3 regions of the Fictibacillus enclensis genome follow, and region 3 is predicted to be linked to each of the others. Evidence: riboswitches for the same ligand, from Rfam matches in the RefSeq annotation. Region 3 holds a riboswitch; each other region holds the start of a gene.

Region 1 (7,435 bases), 1.8 Mb from region 3:
TCAGGTATTTGGTCAATGACATTTCTTTTACACCTGCAGCCAGCATCGTTAAGATATTATCGGGCTTAACAGAAGTAATCAAATCGAACATGGAGCCGGTTTTTAAGAACTTTGGTGAGAAGCCGGCAAATGGTCCGAACAGCAGGGACTTTTTGTTATTGATAAATCGTGTATCCAGATGCGGTACGGACATCGGAGGAGCACCCACCTTGGCTTTTCCGTAAACTTTTGCGTGGTGCTGCTCAATGACTTTCGGATTGTTACATACCATGAAAATTCCGCTTACCGGGAATCCGCCAATATGCTTGCCTTCAGGAATACCGGATTTCTGAAGGAGATGAAGGCTTCCGCCGCCACCGCCGATAAAAACGAATTTTGCTTTATGGCGTTCCAAGGTACCGCTGTCATAATTCTTAATTTTCAGTTCCCAGGATCCGTCACTCGCACGTTTTAAATCATTAACACCATGTCCATAGAGAACATCAACATTCTTTGTTTTTAAATGATCAAAAAGGATACGGGTTAACGCACCAAAGTTAACATCCGTTCCAGAGTCAATTTTGGTAGCCGCAATCGGTTCGTCCATTTTACGGCCTTCAAGGATAAGTGGAATCCATTCCAGCAATTTCTCCGTATCTTCGGAAAATTCCATTCCTTGAAACAGTGGATTCTTTGACAGCGCTTCAAACCGCTTCTTCAGGAACTCCACATTTTTCTCACCTTGCACCAAACTCATATGAGGAAGCGGCATGATAAATTCCTCAGGTTTTTGGATGAGCTTGCGATTTACCAGATGAGACCAGAACTGCATGGATACCTGAAACTGTTCATTTATGTTTATTGCTTTGCTAATATCAATGGATCCATCGGGCTTTTCGACCGTATAGTTAAGCTCGCACAGTGCTGCGTGTCCTGTTCCCGCATTGTTCCATTCATTGGAACTTTCCTCGCCTGGTTTTCCGAGCTTCTCAAACACTTTAATATTCCATTCCGGTACTAATTCCTTCAAGAGAGTTCCTAATGTCGCACTCATGATTCCGGCGCCAATTAAAATGACGTCTGTGTTAGTTTCTCTGTTGCTCATTTATACCAACCTTTTCGCCTAATATTTGCAGAAAAGTTGCAGGCGTCACACCAAGCCAAGGTGCAATCGGATCACACACTTTCCTGTCTTAATGAAAACGATATCATCACGGATTACAATAATTAATGGATTGAACTATCTCTATTATATGATAAATATCAATTATTTGAAAGCTGGTAGAAAGTGAGAAGTGCAAATAATTGCTGAAAAACCGATGATTTTTATCGATTTTTATAAGAAAGTCCGTTTCTATCGTAAAAAAACATTAAAATTCATCCTATTGAAGAGAGTTCCTTATTATTTAGTAAGGAGATCGATGTTTTATTGAGTGCCTATTTTTTACAATAAAGTTTGAACAGAAAGCATTAATAAGGAATAGCGAGGTATAATGGAAACGAAAACTATGGAGAACATTTATCATGATGCAGCCAATCTTATAAACCAAATTATCCCAGAATTGTGGGCGACGGTATACATTTATGCTTTATTTTATTATGTTTCAAAAGAAAGCAATAAGCTTATTTATAGCCATAATATACCTAAATTATTTAATGTGGAACAGGACAATTATGATGAAATGTATCATAACCTGTATTTTATCTTTGATGATTTAAGATCTGAATTTATAAAGAATCAACAAGAAGTATGGACAAGTCTCATCTTTACGTGACAAAACGATGGTGAGTTTAAAATTGACTACGATTATAGGGACCTCTCTAATATTGCCTCTAGAGCACCAGACATATTGGGAATATAAAATGCTAGGAATGTTCCCTGAAGACGATTTTAAACAAGGCGTTTTGGATTCTTGTCTGGAGAAATTAGCAGAGAGCAAATAATTGAGAATGGTCGCTTTAAAACTGTTTTATGATGATGTGGTTAAAACCATCAACCAAATGATTCCTGAAAAGTGCAACACTATATATGCCTAGGCTCGTATTTCAGAAGGCGAAGGCACTTTACTTTTTTATTATCTATCTTCGTATTTCTTAATGAAAGCGCTTAATCACGACCATTCCACGCAGAATAGTATTGACAAGGATAAAAAGGAATTTTATGATTAAAAATGTTCTAATAATAATATAATAACTGTTCTTATCAAGAGAGACTGAGGGATTAGGCCCAATGACGTCCGGCAACCTCCATATGGAAAGGTGCCACTTCCTGCAGAATGAACTTCATTCTGAAAGATAAGGTGAGATTGAATTCATAATCAAAAGCCTCTTTCATGATGAAAGGGGCTTTTTTACATTGAAAGAAAAGAGGGGGCAATTTCTTGATCGAAGTGAACAACCTGGTAAAGGTGTATCGTTCAAAGAAGAAAGAAATCGTAGGGGTGAACAACGTTTCCCTTAATGTAAAAGAAGGGGAAATCTACGGCATTATCGGGTATAGCGGTGCTGGTAAAAGCTCACTTATCCGCTGTTTGAATTTGCTTGAAAAGCCAACATCGGGTCAAGTGAAAATTGATGGAGTCGACCTTACGACGCTGAAAGGTGAAGGCCTGCGAAAAGCACGTTTAAAAATCGGGATGATCTTTCAGCATTTTCATCTAGTGAGCTCAAAAACGGTTTATGAAAATATTGCGTTTGCACTTAAAGCAGCAGGAAAGACGAAAGCTGAAGCAAATAAGCGTGTCTTGGAACTTTTGGATCTGGTCGATTTGACTGATAAAAAAGACCAGTATCCGGCACAGTTGAGTGGTGGACAAAAACAAAGAGTAGGGATTGCCAGGGCACTTGCCAACAATCCAAAGGTGCTGTTATGCGATGAGGCGACCTCAGCACTAGATCCGAGTACAACCAAATCCATTCTCAATCTGTTAAAAGATATAAATAAAAAACTTGGACTGACCATCGTTCTGATAACGCATGAGATGGAAGTGGTGAAGGAGATTTGCCATAAGATCGCGGTTATGCAGAACGGGGAAGTGATCGAAGAGGGAGAGGTGTATGAGATTTTTTCCAATCCGAAAAAGCCGCTGACACGGGATTTCATTAATAGTATCCTTCAGTTCGATCTTCCAGAGCAGCTGATTGAGAAAAGAAAGGGAACCATCATCAAGATCCAGTTTAAAGGTGAAATCGCTGAGGAGTCTGTCGTATCCGAGCTTTTCCAGCGGTATCAGGTGAAAGGAAACATCCTGCACGGCAAAATAGAATACATTCAGGATACACCTCTTGGCATTTTCATTATGGAATTGACAGGAGAAGCGTCCGAAGTAAAAAAGGCAATTGATTACATCACCAGCAAAACGAGAAGCCTGGAGGTGGTCCATGATGCTGCTTGAATCGCTCGTCCAGCTTATGCCGGATATTAATAAGGCGTTTTTCGAGACTCTCTATATGGTGGGAATTTCGCTGCTTGTAGCAATTGTTCTCGGACTTCCGCTTGGTGTTTTGCTGTTTGTAACGGATAAAGGATTGTTTTTGGAGAATTCGGTGGTGAAAGGTGTTGCCGGATGGATCGTAAACTTGATTCGTTCCATTCCCTACATCATTCTTTTGGTGGCATTGCTTCCTCTAACGAATCTTCTTACCGGCACAACGATTGGCCCTACGGCGGCCTCTGTCTCTTTGTCGGTAGCAGCGATTCCTTTTTTTGCAAGAATGGTAGAAACGTCAATGAGAGAGATTGATAAGGGTGTCATAGAATCGGCTATTGCGGTGGGAGCCACTTCATGGATGATCATTAAGGATGTTCTTCTTCCGGAAGCCAAGCCTGGACTTGTTCAAGGGCTCACAATTACAACAATTAGTTTGGTCGGCTATTCTGCAATGGCCGGAATTGTTGGGGGCGGAGGTATTGGGGATCTGGCCATTCGATTTGGATACTATCGTTACGATAACACCGTTATGATTACCACGGTGGTGGTTTTGATTCTCCTTGTGCAGGTTATTCAGCTTGCCGGAGACTCTATCTCTAAAAAAGTAGATAAAAGATAATAATTAATAGGAGAGAGAAACTATGAAAAAGTATTTGTCTGCACTTATTTTACTGCTTGTGGTTGGCCTTTTGTCAGCTTGTGGATCTTCATCGAGTGGATCATCAGGCTCTGGTGATAAAAAGAATATTGCCATTGGCGCCACAGCCGGTCCATACAGCGACATGGTAACAAAAGCGATCAAGCCACAACTTGAGAAAAAGGGGTACAAAGTCAAAGTCGTAGAGTTTAGTGATTATGTACAGCCTAACCTGTCCTTATCCAAAGGATCCATTGATGCCAACTTGTTTCAACATAAGATCTATATGGAAAATTTTGCAAAAGAGAAGAACCTAAAACTGTCTGAGCTAATCAGTGTGCCAACCGCTCCAATGGGAGTATACTCTGAGAAATTAAAAAAAATAGAAGACATTAAGAATGGAAGCACCATTGCCATTGCCAATGATCCAGTAAACCTGGCAAGAACGCTGTTAATGTTCCAGGATGCCGGGCTTATTACCATCAAAAAAGATGTTAATCCATTAACCGCTTCTGAAAAAGATATACAAGACAACCCAAAGAAACTTCAGTTTAAGCCTTTGGAGGCTGCCCAATTGCCACGTGCAGTCGGAAGTGCGGATGTTTCCGCTGTACCGGGAAATTTTGCAATCGCAGCAAAAATGAATCTTCAGGATGCGCTATTCCTTGAGAACATGCCGGATCAATACCGAAATCGTGTGGTAGTGAATACGAAAGACGTGAAATCCCAGTTCGCTAAAGACATTAAAGCAGCGGTAGAGTCGAAAGAATTTGAACAAACAATGGATAAAGAATTTAAAGGCTTCGGCAAGCCGGAGTGGATGAAGAAGTAAATCTGAATAGAGTATTTTCATAAGAGTCGCTCCGGCGGCTCTTTGTTTTATATTCCAGACAATCTATACGATACAATAGAGGATAAAAAGAGCTGTAAGCAGGGGAGGGGTAGGTTATGAGTGAAGCGGTTTTCACACTATTGATATTAGGGGGAATCGGTTTGCCGGTGGCTGCCTATGTGACGCTGCTGCTGCTGGATTTCTTTGAAAAGGAGCTGGATTATCTCCAGGTTCAGAACAAACGAATCGAGATGGAGAAAGAGCTTCATCGTGTGGAGTACCTGCAGCTGAACCAGCAGATCCAGCCGCATTTTATGTTTAATTCCCTGAATGCGATGCTGTCATTGAACCGTCTGGGCCGGACGAAGGACGTCAGCTATGCGCTTGAGGAGTTCTCCCAGTTTCTCCGCTATAAATACGTGAACAAGGAATCCCTGGTCGCTTTTGAAGAAGAGCTGGCCTATACCTCGCACTATCTTTCGATCCAGAAGATCCGTTTTGGCAAACAGTTAACCATTCGTTTAACTATCGATGAACAGGCGAGGCGTACGCACCTGCCGCCTTATGTGCTGCAAACGCTCGTGGAGAATGCCTTTAAACACGGGCTGGAAAAGAAAAGGGGAGAAAAGGCGTTAAGCATTGCTTTGGAGCGCATGGGAAGCTGGGTGGAACTGCGGGTCAGTGATAACGGCCCGGGTCCTGCTGAACCTGAGAGCTCAAGCGATGGCGTTGGTTTGGAGAATATCAGAAAACGGCTTTCTTTAATCTACGATCTTCATACCGAAGTGAACTTATCAAGAAGAATGGAGGACACTGTCGTAGTGGCAGTGTGGCCGTATACACCGGAGGGAGAAAGATGAACGTTCTCATTGTGGACGATGAACCATTGGAAATTGAACAGTTGCATTATTTGATTCAAGAGCAATATCCTTCATGGAATTTGTATGAGGCGGAAGATGCGGTGCGGGCAAAAAAGGTGCTTGCGGAAACTTCCATCGACCTGACGCTTCTCGACATCCATCTGCCTGGGGAGTCGGGACTTGATCTCTGTGTTTATATCAAAGAACAGTACGAAACGGAGTGCATCATGGTAACGGCGTTTGAAGATTTTCAGTATGCCAAACAGGCCCTTCAGTTGCATGTCTTTGACTACATCGTCAAACCTGTGATCAGCAGGGAATTCTATCAGACGCTGGAGAAATTCGTGACAACGTTCGGCTATTTGGAGAAGGTTTCACCATCCATTGAGAAGGTCATCCAACTGATCCATAACCGATATGAAGCGAAGCTGAATCTGAAAGAACTTGCGAAGGAAGTGCATATGGCACCGAATTATCTCAGCCGGAAGTTTTCGGAAGAAGTGGGCATGAACTTTCAGGAATATGTGATTTCCTACCGGATCACCAAAGCCAAATCATTTTTAAAGCAGCAGCCTGACTGGTCCATTCAGCAGGTTTCGGAAAAGTCGGGCTTCACCAGTCTGCATCATTTTAGCTCGACGTTTAAAAAGATCGTTCAGCTTTCGCCGAGCCAATACCGGGAGAGCCTGCAGCATGATTGAGTGGTATTTTCATTTGTCCATTGCTGCGGCGGTGATCATTTTCAATCTGAACCACGTGGCTGAACATCCCACTCCGGGTGATTATTTCATGAGCAGCCAGGAATTCGGGTTAAAGCGGGGCACGGTTTTATTATGGATGAGCTTTTTTGGCGGTTTTTCCCTGGTTGCTCCGATATTTGTTATCTATTATTTTGGATGGCCAACCGGCATGGGATATGGCCTTTTTCTTTTATTTTTTCTTTACGTACTTTTATCGTGGCTTTTCCGGCAGGTCGGGAAAGATCCGTTTCATTCTCTGGGTCTGCTTGGGTATTATCAAGCCAGACTGACGAAGAAAGGGTATGCCTTCCTTATGCCCCTCATTATATTTGCCAACATGGAGGGACTGCTCCTGCAGCTGGGGCTGGCGCAAAAAGTATTTTCCCTTTGGTTTCCTGACCTTTCACGAGGCACCTTTTTGGCCATCCTCCTTGGTTTTTGTTTTGTGATTGCCGGACTTGGCGGCATCCTTTCGATTTTCAGGGCGGGCTACAGCCTCCTTTTGGTCTGCGGCTTGGCCTTTTTATTCGTGCCGCTCTATTCCTATTTGGCAGATGGCAATCATACCGTGTATGATTCCTATCAAATTTTTTTAAAAATGAAACAGAAAGTGCCGGACGAAATGGTTTATCTACTGATTTCCGTTCCGTTTGGGTTGATGGGAATACTTATGACTCATTTGTTTCAATGGCAGGTCATCCAGTCCATTAAACCGCAGTATCGGTCTCAGGTGCGCAAGCTGTCGGTAGCCTGTTTTTCGTCCATTCCGATTTCCGTTGGCATTTATGCGATTTATACGTTAAGCAAGCACCCGGCATCCACGTTTATAGAATTTGTGCGCCATATCGTTGAGGTGCCTGGCCCTTTGATTGTCATGCTGATTGTGGTGTGCTGGCTGGCGAGTGTCGTTCACTCTGTGTTCATCTCCATGTTTTCGATGGCGGTTCTGATTCTGA
Region 2 (7,435 bases), 2.5 Mb from region 3:
TGCGTCCTCCTCCCCTTTTTGCATCTATCATCCAGACCATCCGAAATTTAAAAACATGCAGTCGCTAATCGAGCAGTTAAAAACAAATCTATCTGCGGAAGAAAGAAACGATATATCCAGGGAACGGGCAAAATTATCACTACATGAGCCTGGAAGACATGATGAGTATTTTGCAGGGGATGTCCATAAATCAATGGCCGCGCGCCGGATGGAGTTTTTCTCAAGGGAGATTCTCCTTTTTGATGTAACAAGGCAGCTGCATAAAATCAGTACCCGAACGCTTGTCGCATGCGGACAGCACGATGTTCAGTGTCCGATCGGTTTTTCTGAAGAAATGGCGGAACTTATTCCCGATGTGCAGCTGGCTGCTTTTGATAACAGCAATCATTATCCTTTTTTGGAGGAGAAAAAAGCCTTCCAAAACGTGATCAACAAGTTCTATCAACAAATGACAGTGGGGGAAGACAGATGAAAGTGATTGACGGAACCCCTGAATATATTCTTATTGAACCGACAGAAGGGATGTTGGACATTAACGAGTGGAAAAAGGGCATCTCAACCATCATCCGAAAAGCTGAAAAAGGGAAAGTCAAAAGAGTAGGCGTAACGCTTCACCGTAACCGAGACCATTATGAATCATGCTCCGATTACTTGATTTCTTCGGGTTTTGAGCATTTTGCATCCAAAGTGAATGTATATCGGGACTTGAAAGAAATGGAAAGCTTTCATCCCTACACCTGGAGAACGCTTGAGGACAGGGGGACGACAGAGAAGGCATTTATGGAGGTGTGGAGAATGTGCAGGCAGGGATCGGATAATGCAGCATCAACCTTGTCGATGAAGCAGCATCTTCAGTCAGTTAAGCAGGAGCTTGGCAGCGGATGGAAATATTCCTGCAGGATTTTTTATAAAGACCATCAGCAAATCGGAATCGCCATTCCCCATATTGAACCGGGTACAACAAATGAAGGGCGGTTGTTTTACTTTGGGGTCTTTCCCAGTGCCCGGTCAAAAGGAACAGGAAGCACACTGCACAGGCAGGCGCTGGGATGCCTAAAAGAAATGGGTGCAGAATATTATATCGGAAGCACTCATCTCAACAATGAAAAAATGCAACGCGTGTTTGAAAAAAACGGCTGTCACGTACATGCCTATACGGAAAGCTATTATAAATATTTTTAAAAAACAGCCCTCCATAAAAGGTGGGCTGCTGTATGTTAGTCGGCAGGGTGGCTTTTTAACTGGATACCTTTGATTGTGTTCAGGGCAGCAAGGCCATCGCTTGGACAACCGCTTGACTGTTCCATCGGCATCAGAGAAAAAAATACATAATAAAACGAGAAGTACGTGAATTGGTAAAAGAAAAGATTCGCCTCGAAGATGCCTTTAAAGACGAAAAAGTTTAACAAGAGAATGGCTGCCAGATTAAAGAGAGAGCCGCCAAGATATACGAGAACTTTGGAATATTTGGCATCTTCTTTTAATGACACATACTCACACCAGCCATCATAAAAATAAAGTTTACGGATGCGCAGCGGGCCTATTTTCATAAGTACATTTCCTGTACCTACGTGCACCCTGACCTTTCCTCCAAAAATACGGGCAAAAAAATAGTGACCGAATTCGTGAAGAAATGTGACGCCTGGTAATACCAAAAAAAACGAAAAGAAAAATTTCCAAATTTCTGTAAAGCCAAACAAAGCTGCCATCTCCCTTATCGTGTTACATGTTTTAACTTTTTTCCTAAAATGGCTCATAGCAAACATGTAATTTCATCCATATGAAAAAAGCCCGGCAGAACAGCTGCCGGGCTTTTGCACATTTATTAACCTTGGAATAGTGCCGAATGAAGAACTTCATTGGCAGCCGAAATAATATTGAACATAAATGCGCCCCACCAAAGCATGCGGCCGCGGGAGGATACTTTGCTCCATCTTGCACCATTGCCATGCTCTTTAAAGTAAATAAGGGCTGCTACTGCCGTAATATTAAAGAAAATCATGCTCCACCGGGCAACAGCCATGTACGCCGGGCTGACCAATCCGCCAGCAAGAAGCAATCCGTTGATTAGAAACAGCATATAGAAAAATGGAAGACTTTTCATGTCATCACTCTCTCCAATTGATGATCAAATCCTCATTTATTCTATCATCCTTACCTTCAATTTGGAACGGGTTTGTGCAATGGTTAACAATGTTGACACAATTAATGGAGAGAGGGGGTGTTTACCTTTTTTTCTGAGGAAGATTGATCACATCGGAAGAGGAAACCATGACCATAATGCTTCCACCGTATGCTTTTGCACGGATCAGGATGGGCTGATTATAACGGTTCTGAAAACGGAAGTCAGGACCGTACCAGCTTACCGTTGCATCCCGTCCTTTAGGAACATAGGGAACTCTGCGGGTATGGGAATACCGTTGAACAATGTGGAGTCCGGCACGGTCCACAGCATTAAAAAGGGTAGAAGAAACCTGGCAGATGCCGCCGCCTACTCCTTCGGACAGTTCGCCCCGGATAATCACCGGTGCACGCATATACCCTTTTTCCTTTGTTCGGTTTCCAACAACCCTATTAAAAGAAAAGGTCTCCCCGGGAAAAACAACATGATTATCAATGGCGTTGGCGGCCAATGAAATATTATGAATCCGTGAGGTATTGGAGCGGTTAAAGTAGGTCACATACTGGCCGAGGTGGTTGGTTCTTATGTTTCCGAGCAGCTCACTATCCACCCGGGGATGGACCGTCAGGCTTGGAATTTCTATCTTTGAGGGTCCTTTACTAAAGAACTTTGCATAAAATTTTTCCTTGAACGCCTCCCGATAAAGCTTCGAACCATTTTGCCCAGAAGATATTCCACCAGTATCATTGATCCGTGCATTGACAGGCGGCCGGTACACATGTCCTTCCAGCTTGTCCGTAAAGACCTTAAGCTTTTCGGTATCAAGAACAGGAGTCCCAGGAAGCGGCACCGTGAAATCCTTGCGCTGTATGATGGCAATTGTCTGGCCTTGCTGAACGAGTGAGATGCTGTCCGGCGTGTTGACAGGAACCGGCTGCACAAGCAGAAGCATACTCGTTAACCAAGAAAGTAACATAGTCGAAAACCTCCCAACAATTAGTATGATAAGGGTAACTTTTATTTATGTAAGAGATAAACAGAAGGAAGAAATTGAAAGTAGAAAAATTATCATTTTAAAAAGTTTTAATCTGTTTTTTCAGAAAGTTATTGACATTCAAATACATACCTGTTTTAATTACAAGTAATCCGATAAGGATTCCCTTTTATCAAAAACTACATACTCTATCTTATTAAGAGAGGTGGAGGGAATTGGCCCTATGAAACCTCGGCAGCGGACTCTTTTCAATTGAAGAGAACTGTGCCAAATCCAACAAGCCGCAAGCTTGGATGATAAGAGAAGCATGAACCGTACTTCTTCTTTACGTCCTTCTGGCACGTTGAAAGGAGTTTTTTATGTTTTTTTGAATAAAGGGAATTGAGCAACTGTACAAATTCACTAATAAAGTCGACCGGACAACCGGAGACCATTTTTGTTTATTAAAATGGCTCCGGTTGTTTTTATTTTGAACAGCTTTATTTAAAAAAGGAGGATGGGGCGAGTGGCATTATTACAGGTCAATGAGGTTGAAAAAAGCTTTGAAACCGTCAATGGCAAGGTTAAAGCGCTGGAACAAATCCAGCTTGATGTGGAGAAAGGGGAATTTATTACGGTAATCGGGCCGAGCGGGTGCGGGAAAAGCACCCTTTTAAAAATCGTGGCTGGGCTGGATACGGCCCATGAAGGTTCAGTTTGGCTGGATAACCGGAAAGTGACTGGACCGAGCATTGAAAAAGGATTTATTTTTCAGGAACCGCGGCTGTTTCCCTGGCTCACCGTTGAGAAAAATATAGCCGCCAATTTGCCAGTTAAGAACAAGGAGACAAAGGAAAGCGTAAAGCAGCTCATCGAACTGGTCCGTTTGAAAGGGTTTGAAAACTCCTATCCAAAAGAGCTCTCCGGCGGGATGGCACAGCGGGTAGCCATTGCCAGAGCCCTTCTTCGAAATCCGAAGGTGCTGCTGCTTGATGAACCGTTCGGAGCGCTTGATGCCTTTACCCGCTCTCATATGCAAGAGGTCCTGCTCGATATTTGGCAGAACAACCGTACGACCATGCTTTTTGTAACCCATGATATTGACGAAGCGATCTACCTGGCGACCAGGGTTGTCATCATGAATCCAAGGCCGGGAACCATCCGGGAAGTGATTCCGGTTGACCTTCCATATCCGAGAAAGAAAACAGATGCGTCTTTTCAGGAAATCCGCCAGCGTGTGCTGAGTGAATTTGAAAAAGTAGAAGAACACCAGGCAGCAGCGATTTGATTTAAAAGGAGATGAAAAAATGAGCAATCAAACTGGAGTATTAACACGATCAGGTGTTGAACACCCCCCATCAGTAAAGGAAACGGCTGTTAAAAGAAATCGTAAAAAGTTACCTTTATCCCATTGGATGCGGGGGCTTGCACTTCCTGTTCTTGTCGTTCTGATTTGGGAAGCAGCTGGTGCCTATGGATTGATTTCGGCTACATTGCTTCCAAGGCCCAGCGAAATCCTGGTGGCATTTAAGGATTTAATCGTTTCGGGCGAACTATTCGCTCACTTTAAAATCAGTCTTTTCCGGGCGATTCTGGGATTCTTGCTCGGCGGCGGGCTCGGACTTCTTGCAGGGCTGGCTGTAGGTTTTTCAAGCAAAACCGAACTAACATTGGATCCCACGCTGCAGATGATGAGAACCATCCCCTCCTTGGCGGTGATCCCATTGTTTATCCTTTGGTTTGGCTTTGGCGAATTATCCAAAATCCTTCTCATTTCAAAAGCTGCCTTTTTCCCTTTGTATGTTAACGCGTTTGTTGGAATTCGCGGAGTGGATTCAAAACTGTTTGATGTCGCAAAAGTGCTCGAGTTCAGTAAATGGAAGCAGATTACAACGCTTATCCTGCCAGCCGCCTTGCCAAACATTCTTCTTGGCCTGAGGCTGTCATTAGGAGCCGCCTGGCTGGCATTGGTAGCGGCTGAGCTTATGGGTTCCAGTGAAGGGATCGGCTACTTGATCATGGATGCACGCCAGTTTTCCCAGACGTCCATTGTTTTTGTAGGGATTATTATTTTCGCTGTATTTGGCAAAGCATCGGATTCATTGGTGAGATATTTCGAGAAGAGACTTCTGAAATGGCGTGACAGCTTTATCGGATGATTTGAAAAATAGTGATGGAGGTGCTTTAACATGGTTCAAACAAAAAGACAGCTGCATCTTAATTTATTCCTGACAGGAATGGGACATCATGAGGCTTCCTGGAGACATCCCGGTTCAGAAACAGGGAATAACCTAAAGCTTTCCCATTATGTAAAATTTGCTAAAAAAGCAGAGGAAGCCAAATTCGATTCATTATTTCTGGCAGATCGATATGCGGTATCACGACAAGGTGCCAAATACGGTCCGCAGGGAGGCATCGAACCGCTTACACTGCTGTCTGCCCTCGCCGCTGTAACAGAAAACATTGGATTGATTGCCACGGTTTCAACCAGCTTTAATGAACCTTATAACGTGGCCAGACGATTTGCTTCTCTTGATCATATCAGCAATGGCAGGGCGGGATGGAATATCATCACCTCTGGAACAGATGGAGAAACCCAGAATTGATTTTGCAGGACAGTATGCCGAGGCAGTGTTCACCGCCCAGCAAACATTGGAGGATGCACAGCGCTTTTATCAGGAAATAAAAGCCCGTGCCACTGCATTTGGACGGTCGCCTGAATCGGTCAAGGTCCTGCCGGGAATATGCCCGATCATAGGAAAAACAGAAGAAGAAGCCAGAGAAAAAGAAGCACAGCTTCATCATTATACCAATACAGAGTTCAGTCTTCATCAACTGTCAAACCGAGTCGGCGTGGATCTATCAGCCTATCCGCTGGATGGACCGCTGCCTCCGCTTCCTGCAACGGATGGACATCAAAGCAGAACAAAGCTGATTCAGGAGCTCGCACTTCGTGAAAATCTTTCGATCAGACAGCTTCTGCTTCGTCTGGCTGGTGGAAGGGGCCATTACACTATTGCGGGCACACCAACCCAAATCGCCGATCTATTGGAGAAATGGTTCGAAAACAAAGCAGCAGACGGATTTAATATTATGCCGCATTTAATGAGAGAAGGGCTTGATGACTTTATCACCTATGTCATTCCGATCCTTCAGGAAAGAGGTTTGTTTCGAAAGGAATACGCCGGAACACTCTTAAGGGAACACCTCGGGCTGAAACGGCCGGATACAGATACGATCAATCTTTCGGCACATGCATGACAAAAAGGATGGGATAGGGAGAGGAGAAAAAAGGATGAAACTCAAAAAGAAAACGATAGCAGCAGGACTTATGGCGCTTTTAACGATGATGATTGTGCTTTCAGGATGCAGCAGTGAGAAAAAAACGAACGCCGAACAAAAAGGGGATGTAACGGTTAATATCGGTGTGCAGGGCAGTACGGGGGTACTGCCTTATGCAAGGGAGACCAAAGCCTTTGAGAAAGCCTTTGAAAAAGAGGGTGTGAAAGTCAAATGGAGCGAGTTTGCGAGCGGACCGCCGCACTTTGAAGCACTGGCTTCCGGACGGCTGGACTTTGGCGCCACAGGTGGAACCCCATTGATCGCCGGACAGTCGGGCAATGTGGATTTTAAAGCGATCGCCGTAACCACGGATGGAAAAAAGGGAAATTCGATCATCATTCCTAAAGGAAGCAAAATCAAAGAGCTAAAGGATTTAAAAGGCAAGAAGATAGCCGTCGCGAAAGGAAGCAGCGCCTATAATTTCCTTTATATGGCACTCGACCAGGCGGGACTGTCCGACAAAGATATTAAAGTTGTTCAGCTGCAGCCCGATGAAGCACGACCCGCGCTTGATAATGGTTCAGTCGATGCCTGGTCCACTTGGGAACCTTATGCCACAACAGCTATTTTTCAAACGGGCGCAAAATCCCTGGCTGACGGAGAGGACCTGAATATTAATGCGCCGAGCTTTCTTGTTGCCAGAACCCAATTTACGAAAGACCACCCGGACTTAACGGTGTTGTTTTTGAAAACCTATGAGAGAGTTATGAAGCAATTTATTGATCATCCGGACAAAGTATCTTCCGATATTGCCAAAAAGGAAAAACTTGACCCCAAGATCGTCAGTACCGTTTTAAAGCGGTCGAACTTAATCCTTTCTCCAACAACTCCGGAGTTTGCGAAAGCCCATCAGGAACAGGCAGATTTCCTTTATAAAGCAGGAGGGATAAAGACAAAGCTTGATACTTCAAAAGTCATTGAAAACAAGTTTGTTGAAAAAGCGTTAGAGAATAAATAACCCACAACAGTTATCGGAGGGATAAAAATGGGTGAAGCAT
Region 3 (7,435 bases):
AATCGAAATTGAAAACAGAGATGTTTATATATTGGTTGATGCAGACGAAGCCGGTGCAAAACTGCGAAAAATGCTGCAAAGAGAACTTCCGAACGCTGAACATTTATACATTCATAAGATGTACCGGGAAGTGGCAAAGACACCACTCATGTACCTTGCTAATATTTTGCTGGGTGCCCGTTTTACGATAAATAAAAATTGTTTGGGATAGGAGGAATGTATGTACCGCTTTTGCCTGTTGCTGCTGCTGATCTTGACTGCATGTTCTTCTGAGGAAACCGGAAAAAAAGAAAAGCGACCACAGGAAAAAACAAAGATTTTTGCAAAGAATTTAAACGTCCCCTGGCAGATCGATTTTTATAATGGAGAGACCTATATTTCTGAAAGGACCGGGAAAATGACGAAAGTGACGAAACAAGGAAAGAAGGTTCCTGTGTCATTATCATTTTCCAAAAAGGTTCTTTCAGAAGGGGAGGGTGGTTTCCTTGGCTTTTTATTTGATCCGGAGGCCGGGGAGAATCACAGGGCTTATGCCTATTACACGTACCAGGAAAAGGGAAAGGTGTACAATCGAATCATCTCTTTAAAAGCAGGACAGGCATCCTTGAAAGAAGATCGTGTGCTCATTGAAGGGATACCGGGAGGGTCGATTCATAATGGCGGAAGAATCAAATTTGGACCTGATGGAAAACTGTATGCAACCACCGGAGATTCAGGGGATGATTCGCTTGCCCAGAACAAGGACAGTCTTGCTGGAAAAATTTTAAGAATGAATGCCGATGGATCCATACCAAAGGATAACCCGTTTAACCATTCTTATGTGTATTCCTACGGACACCGCAATCCACAGGGGCTTGCATGGGATGGAGACAAAATGTTTTCAACTGAGCATGGTTCAACCAACTATGACGAAATAAACGTGATCAAAGCTGGGAAAAATTATGGGTGGCCGGTCATCAAAGGGGATGAATCCAAAGAATACATGGAAAAGCCTCTTCTTCATTCGGGAAGAAAGACATGGGCACCGTCGGGTATTGCCATCAAGGACAACAAGATTTATATTGCCTGTCTGCGCGGAGAAAAGATCATTAAAGTAAACACATCCGGCAAGCAGATGGAAACGATGGCGAGCAATCATGGCCGTCTCAGGGATGTTCAAGTTCATAACGGGACGCTTTATTTCTTGACTAACAATAAAGATGGCAGAGGAACACCGAAACAAAATGATGACAAGATGCTCGAAATGAGCAGTTTTTAAAGGATTGGGGAGAAGTATGAAGGATTTAACCAACTTAGAGACACAGGATTATATTGAGGAGTCGGCAGAGGTACCGGCGGCTCTCTATATTCAAACACCACTTTGCGGCACCTGCAAAATGGGCAGGCGAATGCTTGAGATCACACTGGAAGCGTTGGACAAGCCAGGAAACAAAAAGCCCAAGGTGGGCGCAATCAATTTAAATGCCATGCCCGAACTGGCTGAAAAATACAACATTACCAGTGTACCGTGCCTCCTTTTTTTAAACCGCGGGATTGCCGTACGCAAGATTTATGCCATGCAATCTGTTGATTTTTTGTATCATAACTTAAAAAAGTACCTTTAAAAGGCACATTCAGTGTCTTTTTTCTTTTTTAGGGGGTGTTTTTTAAATGTAATACATGGTTGGTGTGGTAAAATAAAACAAAAATGTGTAAATCATTTTACATCACATTTCAGCCATTAAAACAGATGAAATTCCCTTGAAAAAGCTATGATACCAAGCAAGACAGTGGTAATTTCTGATTTATCGGCACAGATGCCAGTTTTTTCTTTTTCAGAAACGTGACAGAAAGATTACAAAAAGGCAGTAGTCCTGTAATATTGTTATACAACTGTATCCTACAAACCTACAAATCAATGGTATAAATGTATAGGAGAGCTTGAAACTTGTTTGCTCCTGTCGACTTTTGGGGAATTTCGTCCTTCGAAAGTTAAAACAACCTGGATTTAAGAGGTGAAATAATGTCTACTGCATTTGTATCAAGAATAAAAAACAGCGCTAGCGCTATAAATAACATTGAAGATAAAGTTATGAACATCCAAAGAGGAAATGATTTTTTACGAAATGAACTGATTGAAGCCTATCAGCCCTTTATTAAAAAGGTGACATCAAAGGTTTGCAGTCAATATATAGATCGAACAATGGACGAATTTAGTGTAGGTCTGTATGCATTCAATGAGGCAATTGATCAATATCAGGAAGGACAGGGAAGCCGATTCCTCTCTTTTGCTGATATGGTGATCCGCAGAAGAGTGATTGATTATATTCGTAAAGAAGTAAGGCAGAACCGGTTAATTTATCTCCAGCCTGATGAAGAAGACGAAGAAGGCCGCGTTGAGGATAGCTATGCTGAACAAAAAGCGGCAATGGATCATTATGAAGAAAGCATTCAGGCTGAAAATCGTGTGTATGAAATTGAGGAGTATCAAAAGCTGCTAAAAGATTTCAACTTGAATTTCAAAGTGCTAAGCAAACATTGTCCGAAGCACGTCGATGCACGTGAAAATGCGAAAGAAATTGCCCGGCTGCTCGTTGAAAACCGGGAAATGGCTGAGTTTTTATTGGAGAAAAAACAACTTCCCATAAAAGATTTGTTAAGCATGGTCTCCTGCAGTCGTAAAACGATAGAGCGAAATCGAAAGTATATAATAGCGGTATCGCTAATATATCTAGGGGACTTTAAAGCGTTAAAGTCTTATATTCAGCCTTAAATAAGGGGAAGTTAAACGGTTGTAATTATTCGTGTGGCCTAAAAGCTGGCTCATGATGGTTATGATACGAAGCAGATCCTTCGCCTTCAGGGGGGATATGTGGAATGAAAAACGGTATTTTGATGGAAGTTAAGAAAGGAAAAGCGATTCTTTTAACAAAAGACGGGTCATTTGTCTCGGTTAAACTGCCACGGGGAAAAAAACTGGTGCCGGGAATGGAATATGACGTCTCTAGTTTATACAGAAGCAAGACCAGGCGCTTTTTTCTTCCTTCACTTTCTTTGTCTATAGGAGCACTACTCATATTTGTGTTATTTTCGGGTGTAAACCCGTTGAGCCGCAACGACCATACTGTTGCGGCTTATGTCAGTTTTGACGTGAATCCGAGCCTCGAGGCTGCGGTTAATAAAAATCTTCAGGTCGTTCAAGTAAAAGCGTTCAACCCGGAAGGAGAAAACCTGATCCACTCCCTTCAGTATGCGAAGGATGTCAGCCTGTTTCAATTTGCTTCTTCACTGTTGAATGCTTATGACCAACAAGGTTATCTTTCCAAGAATCCGGACGTGCTGATTGCGTCTACTATTGTGGATCAAAGTGATAAAAAGATGTCTTCATCCCTCCAAGATGCTGTAACAGCCATTAAACGCAATGCTGCTGTCTATAATGAGAAAGCAGCCATCGTCATCAAGAACCTTGATGTAAAAAAGCGTAATGCAGCAAAGAAAAATGGAGTATCCCCAGGGAAATATTTGATGTATCTTGATGCAAAGCAAAACCATGATCCGCTTTCTTTAAAAGACGTCAAAAGGATGTCATTTTCTGAGCTGAAAAAAAAGATGGAGAAGAAAAACGAGCAACCGCATAAAAAGAATAAGGAAAACATGGAAGTACCCGAAAAAATCAAGCGGAACGAGAGAAATATCCAGCCGGAAAAGACCAATCCAAAAAAGGCGGTTAAACAACCATCCGCCAAGACTGAACCAGTAAGAAAAACCTCATATAAAGAAACGAATAAAAAAGCGGATCCGATGCAAAGCAATAAAAAAATGACAGTTAAATCTGCTGAACCTGCCCAGCAGGAGAATAGGAAAGTGATGAGTCAACATAATCAGGCCGAGTTTCGTTCATTCGGCTCTGTACATAAACATCCGGATAAAAAATGGAAGAAGCCACCGGGAAAAGGCCAGCCAAAGCCGCAGCCCTCTTTCCGAAATTCACCGAAGGATCAAAACAAGATGAAGGTGAAAACCATACCCGTCCATAAGAAAAAGATGAACAAAGACAAACCGGGGCCGCAAAAACAACGGTTTAACCATGAGAAAAAGTGGGGCAGAGGCCAAGCCACGCCCAAAAAGGAACATCCAGGTCATCGTCATCAAAAGAAAGCAAGCTAACAATCGACAGAAGTACCCTTTAACTGTCGAAGGATCCTTACAGGAAGAGGTTCCAGCCTCCTCGAACCCTTTTAGAAGGGATATTACGAGGGGGATTTTTGATGAATTGGGATCAATGGGTGGATCATATTCAAAAAACAGATTTTCTCCGTCCGCTTGTGGGTAACGAGAGGGCGAGTGTGTCACTGGAAGGGAAAACCATCTGTATCACCTTTATCAACACCATCACGGAGAAGCAAAGAAATATCCTGCTTTCAGGCAATGATGAGGAATTACGGCTTGTTTGCAACGGTGAAAGTCATTTGAGCAAGCTGATCAAACAAGGAAAGCTGTCTTTTACAGGGACATACAGAGAACAGTTAAAACTCGAATCATTACTGTACTTGGCACGCAGTCAACGAACAGGGACAAAAGAAATGGTTTGACAGTAAAAGTACGTGATGATAAAATCCATACTGCAAGCTGAAAACTTAAACATTTCGTTCTTATCGCGAGAGGTGGAGGGACTGGCCCGATGAAACCCGGCAACCGTTAAACAGCAATCCTGTTTAAAATGGTGCCAATTCCTGCAAAGCGCATGCTTTGGGAGATGAGAGATGGCGCATATTAATTCAATGCCCTTCTGCTCATATTCGCAGAAGGGCATTTTTTATGAAAGTGAGGAATCCAGTCTTTTGATAACTTTAGATGCAGTGCGCAAGATCTTTAAGACGAAAGACGGACCGGTCAATGCGGTTGACCAGGTCAATCTTACAATAGATCAAGGTGAAATTTTCGGAATAATTGGATATAGCGGTGCCGGAAAAAGTACATTGATCCGTATGCTGAACATGCTGGAACCGCCGACGAGCGGAAGTGTAACGGTAGCCGGACAGGATTTGTCCAAGCTGAGCAAGAGCGAGCTTCGGAAAGCTCGTCAGGAAATCAGCATGATTTTCCAGCATTTTAATTTGCTTTGGTCCCGTACCGTAAGGGAGAACATTGCTTTCCCTCTTGAAATTGCCGGGGTGGCAAGAGCTGAACGGTTAAGACGGGTGGATGAACTGATTAAACTGGTTGGCCTCGAAGGCCGGGGAGAATCTTATCCGTCCCAGCTGAGCGGAGGACAAAAACAGAGGGTCGGTATTGCCCGGGCATTGGCCAATAACCCAAAAGTGCTTCTTTGTGATGAAGCGACATCGGCGCTTGATCCGAAAACCACCGACAGCATCCTGAATCTGTTGGTTGAGATTAACGAAAAACTCGGATTGACGATTGTCCTGATTACTCATGAAATGCATGTCATACGGAAGATCTGCCATCGGGTGGCTGTCATGGAAAACGGAAGAGTGGTAGAGCAGGGACCAGTCCTGGACGTCTTCCGTCATCCTTCTGAGGAAATTACGAAAGATTTTGTGAAGCAGATCACAGAACCGGAAGAAACAACGGATGTGATTAAACAGCTGGCTTCAGAAAAGCCGCAAAACAAGATTGTACAGCTGACATTTGTCGGAGGACGCGCTGAGCAGCCTGTTATCACAGATGTTATCCGAAAATTCAACGTTCAGGTTAACATTCTTCAGGGCAAGGTTTCACAAACACAAAACGGTGCATATGGATCACTCTTTATACAGCTCGAAGGGGTTGATTCAGAGGTTTCTGATGCAATCAATTACATGAACCAACAGCAGGTCGAAGTGGAGGTGGTTTCTTATGAGTAATCTGTTCCCGAATGTAGAATGGGATGTGATGTTAACATCTACAGATCAGACGCTGTACATGACTGCAGTAGCTGTAATTGCCACCTTCGTTATTGGCTTGTTTTTAGGATTGGCTTTATTTCTTACGGGGAAAGGAAACTTGTGGGAGAACAAGCTTTTTCATGTAATTACAGCGGCAATCGTTAATATTTTTCGTTCGATACCCTTTATCATCTTAATCATTTTGTTGATACCATTTACACTCTTTTTGGTCGGCTCCATGCTTGGTGCCAATGCTGCGCTCCCGGCACTTATTATCGGGGCAGCGCCATTTTATGCACGAATGGTTGAGATCGCTCTCCGCGAAGTGGATAAAGGAGTCATTGAAGCTGCGAAATCCATGGGATCGAGCAATACCCAAATCATATTTAAAGTGCTTATTCCTGAAAGCTTGCCCGCTTTGATTTCAGGGATCACTGTAACCTCCATCGCGCTTGTGGGCTATACCGCAATGGCTGGTGTGGTTGGGGCAGGCGGTTTGGGTGACCGGGCTTTTCTAGACGGTTTCCAGCGTACACAAAATGATGTAACGTTTGTTGCCACAGTTATTATTTTGATTATCGTCTTCCTTATCCAATTTATCGGGGATACTATTACCCGACGCCTGGATAAACGATAAAAATAGACAATCAGGAGGAAAACCATGAAAAAATTGATTACACTCGTTCTTTTGTTGGCCATGACAACAGCCCTTGCTGCGTGCGGTGCAAACAGCGGAGGAGACAAAAAGCTTGCTGATAACAAAATTGTTGTAGGGGCATCCAACGTTCCGCATGCCGAAATTCTTGAACAGGCTGTACCGCTAATGAAGAAAAAAGGAATTGATCTTGAAATCAAAAAGTTTCAGGACTATGTATTACCGAATAAAGCTCTTGCAAATAAAGAGATTGATGCCAACTACTTTCAGCATATTCCTTATTTAGAGTCACAAATGAAGGAAAACAAAAACTACAAATTTGAAAATGCAGGCGGAATTCATATTGAGCCGATCGGTGTATACTCCAAAAAGTATAAATCGCTAAAAGACCTTCCAAAGGGCGCAACCATCATTATGAGTAATTCTGTAGCCGACCATGGCCGTATGCTGTCACTGCTTGAAAAAGAAGGACTGATCAAGCTCAAAAAAGGCAAAGGCTATAATGCTCAAATCAAGGATATTGCAGAAAATCCAAAGAACCTTAAATTCAAAGCGGATGTTGAAGCAGGACTACTTCCAAAAGCCTACCAAAATGGTGAAGGCGATGCGGTGCTGATCAATACCAACTATGCGATTGATGCTGGATTGAATCCTCAAAAAGATGCGATCGCACTTGAAGGCGCAGATTCACCGTTTGTCAATATTATCGCTGTACGTAAAGGCGATAAAGATGCCAAAACAGTCAAAACCCTTGTACAGGTTCTTCATTCAAAAGAAATCCAGGATTTCATTAAGAAGAAGTACAAAGGAGCAGTTGTACCAGTAAACAAATAAGGTGCCATAAAAGGACAGCCACAGGCTGTTCTTTTTTTTGTCCCATTGTAATAAAGTTAGATGACTTAAAACTAACCAA

What was found. Region 3 has a riboswitch for S-adenosylmethionine ahead of QNH15_RS20120 (methionine ABC transporter ATP-binding protein). Riboswitches for the same ligand answer to the same signal wherever they lie in the genome.
Region 1: linked by a shared signal. The riboswitch ahead of QNH15_RS02850 (methionine ABC transporter ATP-binding protein) and the one ahead of QNH15_RS20120 (methionine ABC transporter ATP-binding protein) in region 3 are both predicted to bind S-adenosylmethionine.
Region 2: linked by a shared signal. The riboswitch ahead of QNH15_RS06750 (ABC transporter ATP-binding protein) and the one ahead of QNH15_RS20120 (methionine ABC transporter ATP-binding protein) in region 3 are both predicted to bind S-adenosylmethionine.

Annotation. Positions count from the first base shown of each region.
Region 1 covers NZ_CP126109.1:529,108-536,542, forward strand. Annotated here, with positions in the region: gene QNH15_RS02845 (malate:quinone oxidoreductase) at 1-1,084, opposite strand, end outside; gene QNH15_RS26160 (immunity protein YezG family protein) at 1,488-1,754, shown strand; SAM riboswitch class I at 2,177-2,281, shown strand; gene QNH15_RS02850 (methionine ABC transporter ATP-binding protein) at 2,361-3,374, shown strand; gene QNH15_RS02855 (methionine ABC transporter permease) at 3,364-4,029, shown strand; gene QNH15_RS02860 (MetQ/NlpA family ABC transporter substrate-binding protein) at 4,052-4,879, shown strand; gene QNH15_RS02865 (sensor histidine kinase) at 4,996-5,739, shown strand; gene QNH15_RS02870 (response regulator transcription factor) at 5,736-6,440, shown strand; gene QNH15_RS02875 (hypothetical protein) at 6,433-7,435, shown strand, end outside.
Region 2 covers NZ_CP126109.1:1,248,473-1,255,907, forward strand. Annotated here, with positions in the region: gene QNH15_RS06725 (alpha/beta fold hydrolase) at 1-472, shown strand, start outside; gene QNH15_RS06730 (GNAT family N-acetyltransferase) at 469-1,182, shown strand; gene QNH15_RS06735 (site-2 protease family protein) at 1,218-1,766, opposite strand; gene QNH15_RS06740 (hypothetical protein) at 1,826-2,104, opposite strand; gene QNH15_RS06745 (VanW family protein) at 2,226-3,098, opposite strand; SAM riboswitch class I at 3,307-3,419, shown strand; gene QNH15_RS06750 (ABC transporter ATP-binding protein) at 3,613-4,383, shown strand; gene QNH15_RS06755 (ABC transporter permease) at 4,403-5,254, shown strand; partial or broken gene QNH15_RS06760 (LLM class flavin-dependent oxidoreductase) at 5,285-6,356, shown strand; gene QNH15_RS06765 (aliphatic sulfonate ABC transporter substrate-binding protein) at 6,391-7,395, shown strand; gene QNH15_RS06770 (hypothetical protein) at 7,423-7,435, shown strand, end outside.
Region 3 covers NZ_CP126109.1:3,848,373-3,855,807, reverse strand. Annotated here, with positions in the region: gene QNH15_RS20150 (toprim domain-containing protein) at 1-211, shown strand, start outside; gene QNH15_RS20145 (PQQ-dependent sugar dehydrogenase) at 221-1,258, shown strand; gene QNH15_RS20140 (thioredoxin family protein) at 1,275-1,604, shown strand; gene sigI (RNA polymerase sigma-I factor) at 2,003-2,752, shown strand; gene QNH15_RS20130 (anti-sigma factor domain-containing protein) at 2,857-4,146, shown strand; gene QNH15_RS20125 (hypothetical protein) at 4,248-4,571, shown strand; SAM riboswitch class I at 4,629-4,742, shown strand; gene QNH15_RS20120 (methionine ABC transporter ATP-binding protein) at 4,821-5,846, shown strand; gene QNH15_RS20115 (methionine ABC transporter permease) at 5,839-6,504, shown strand; gene QNH15_RS20110 (MetQ/NlpA family ABC transporter substrate-binding protein) at 6,529-7,356, shown strand.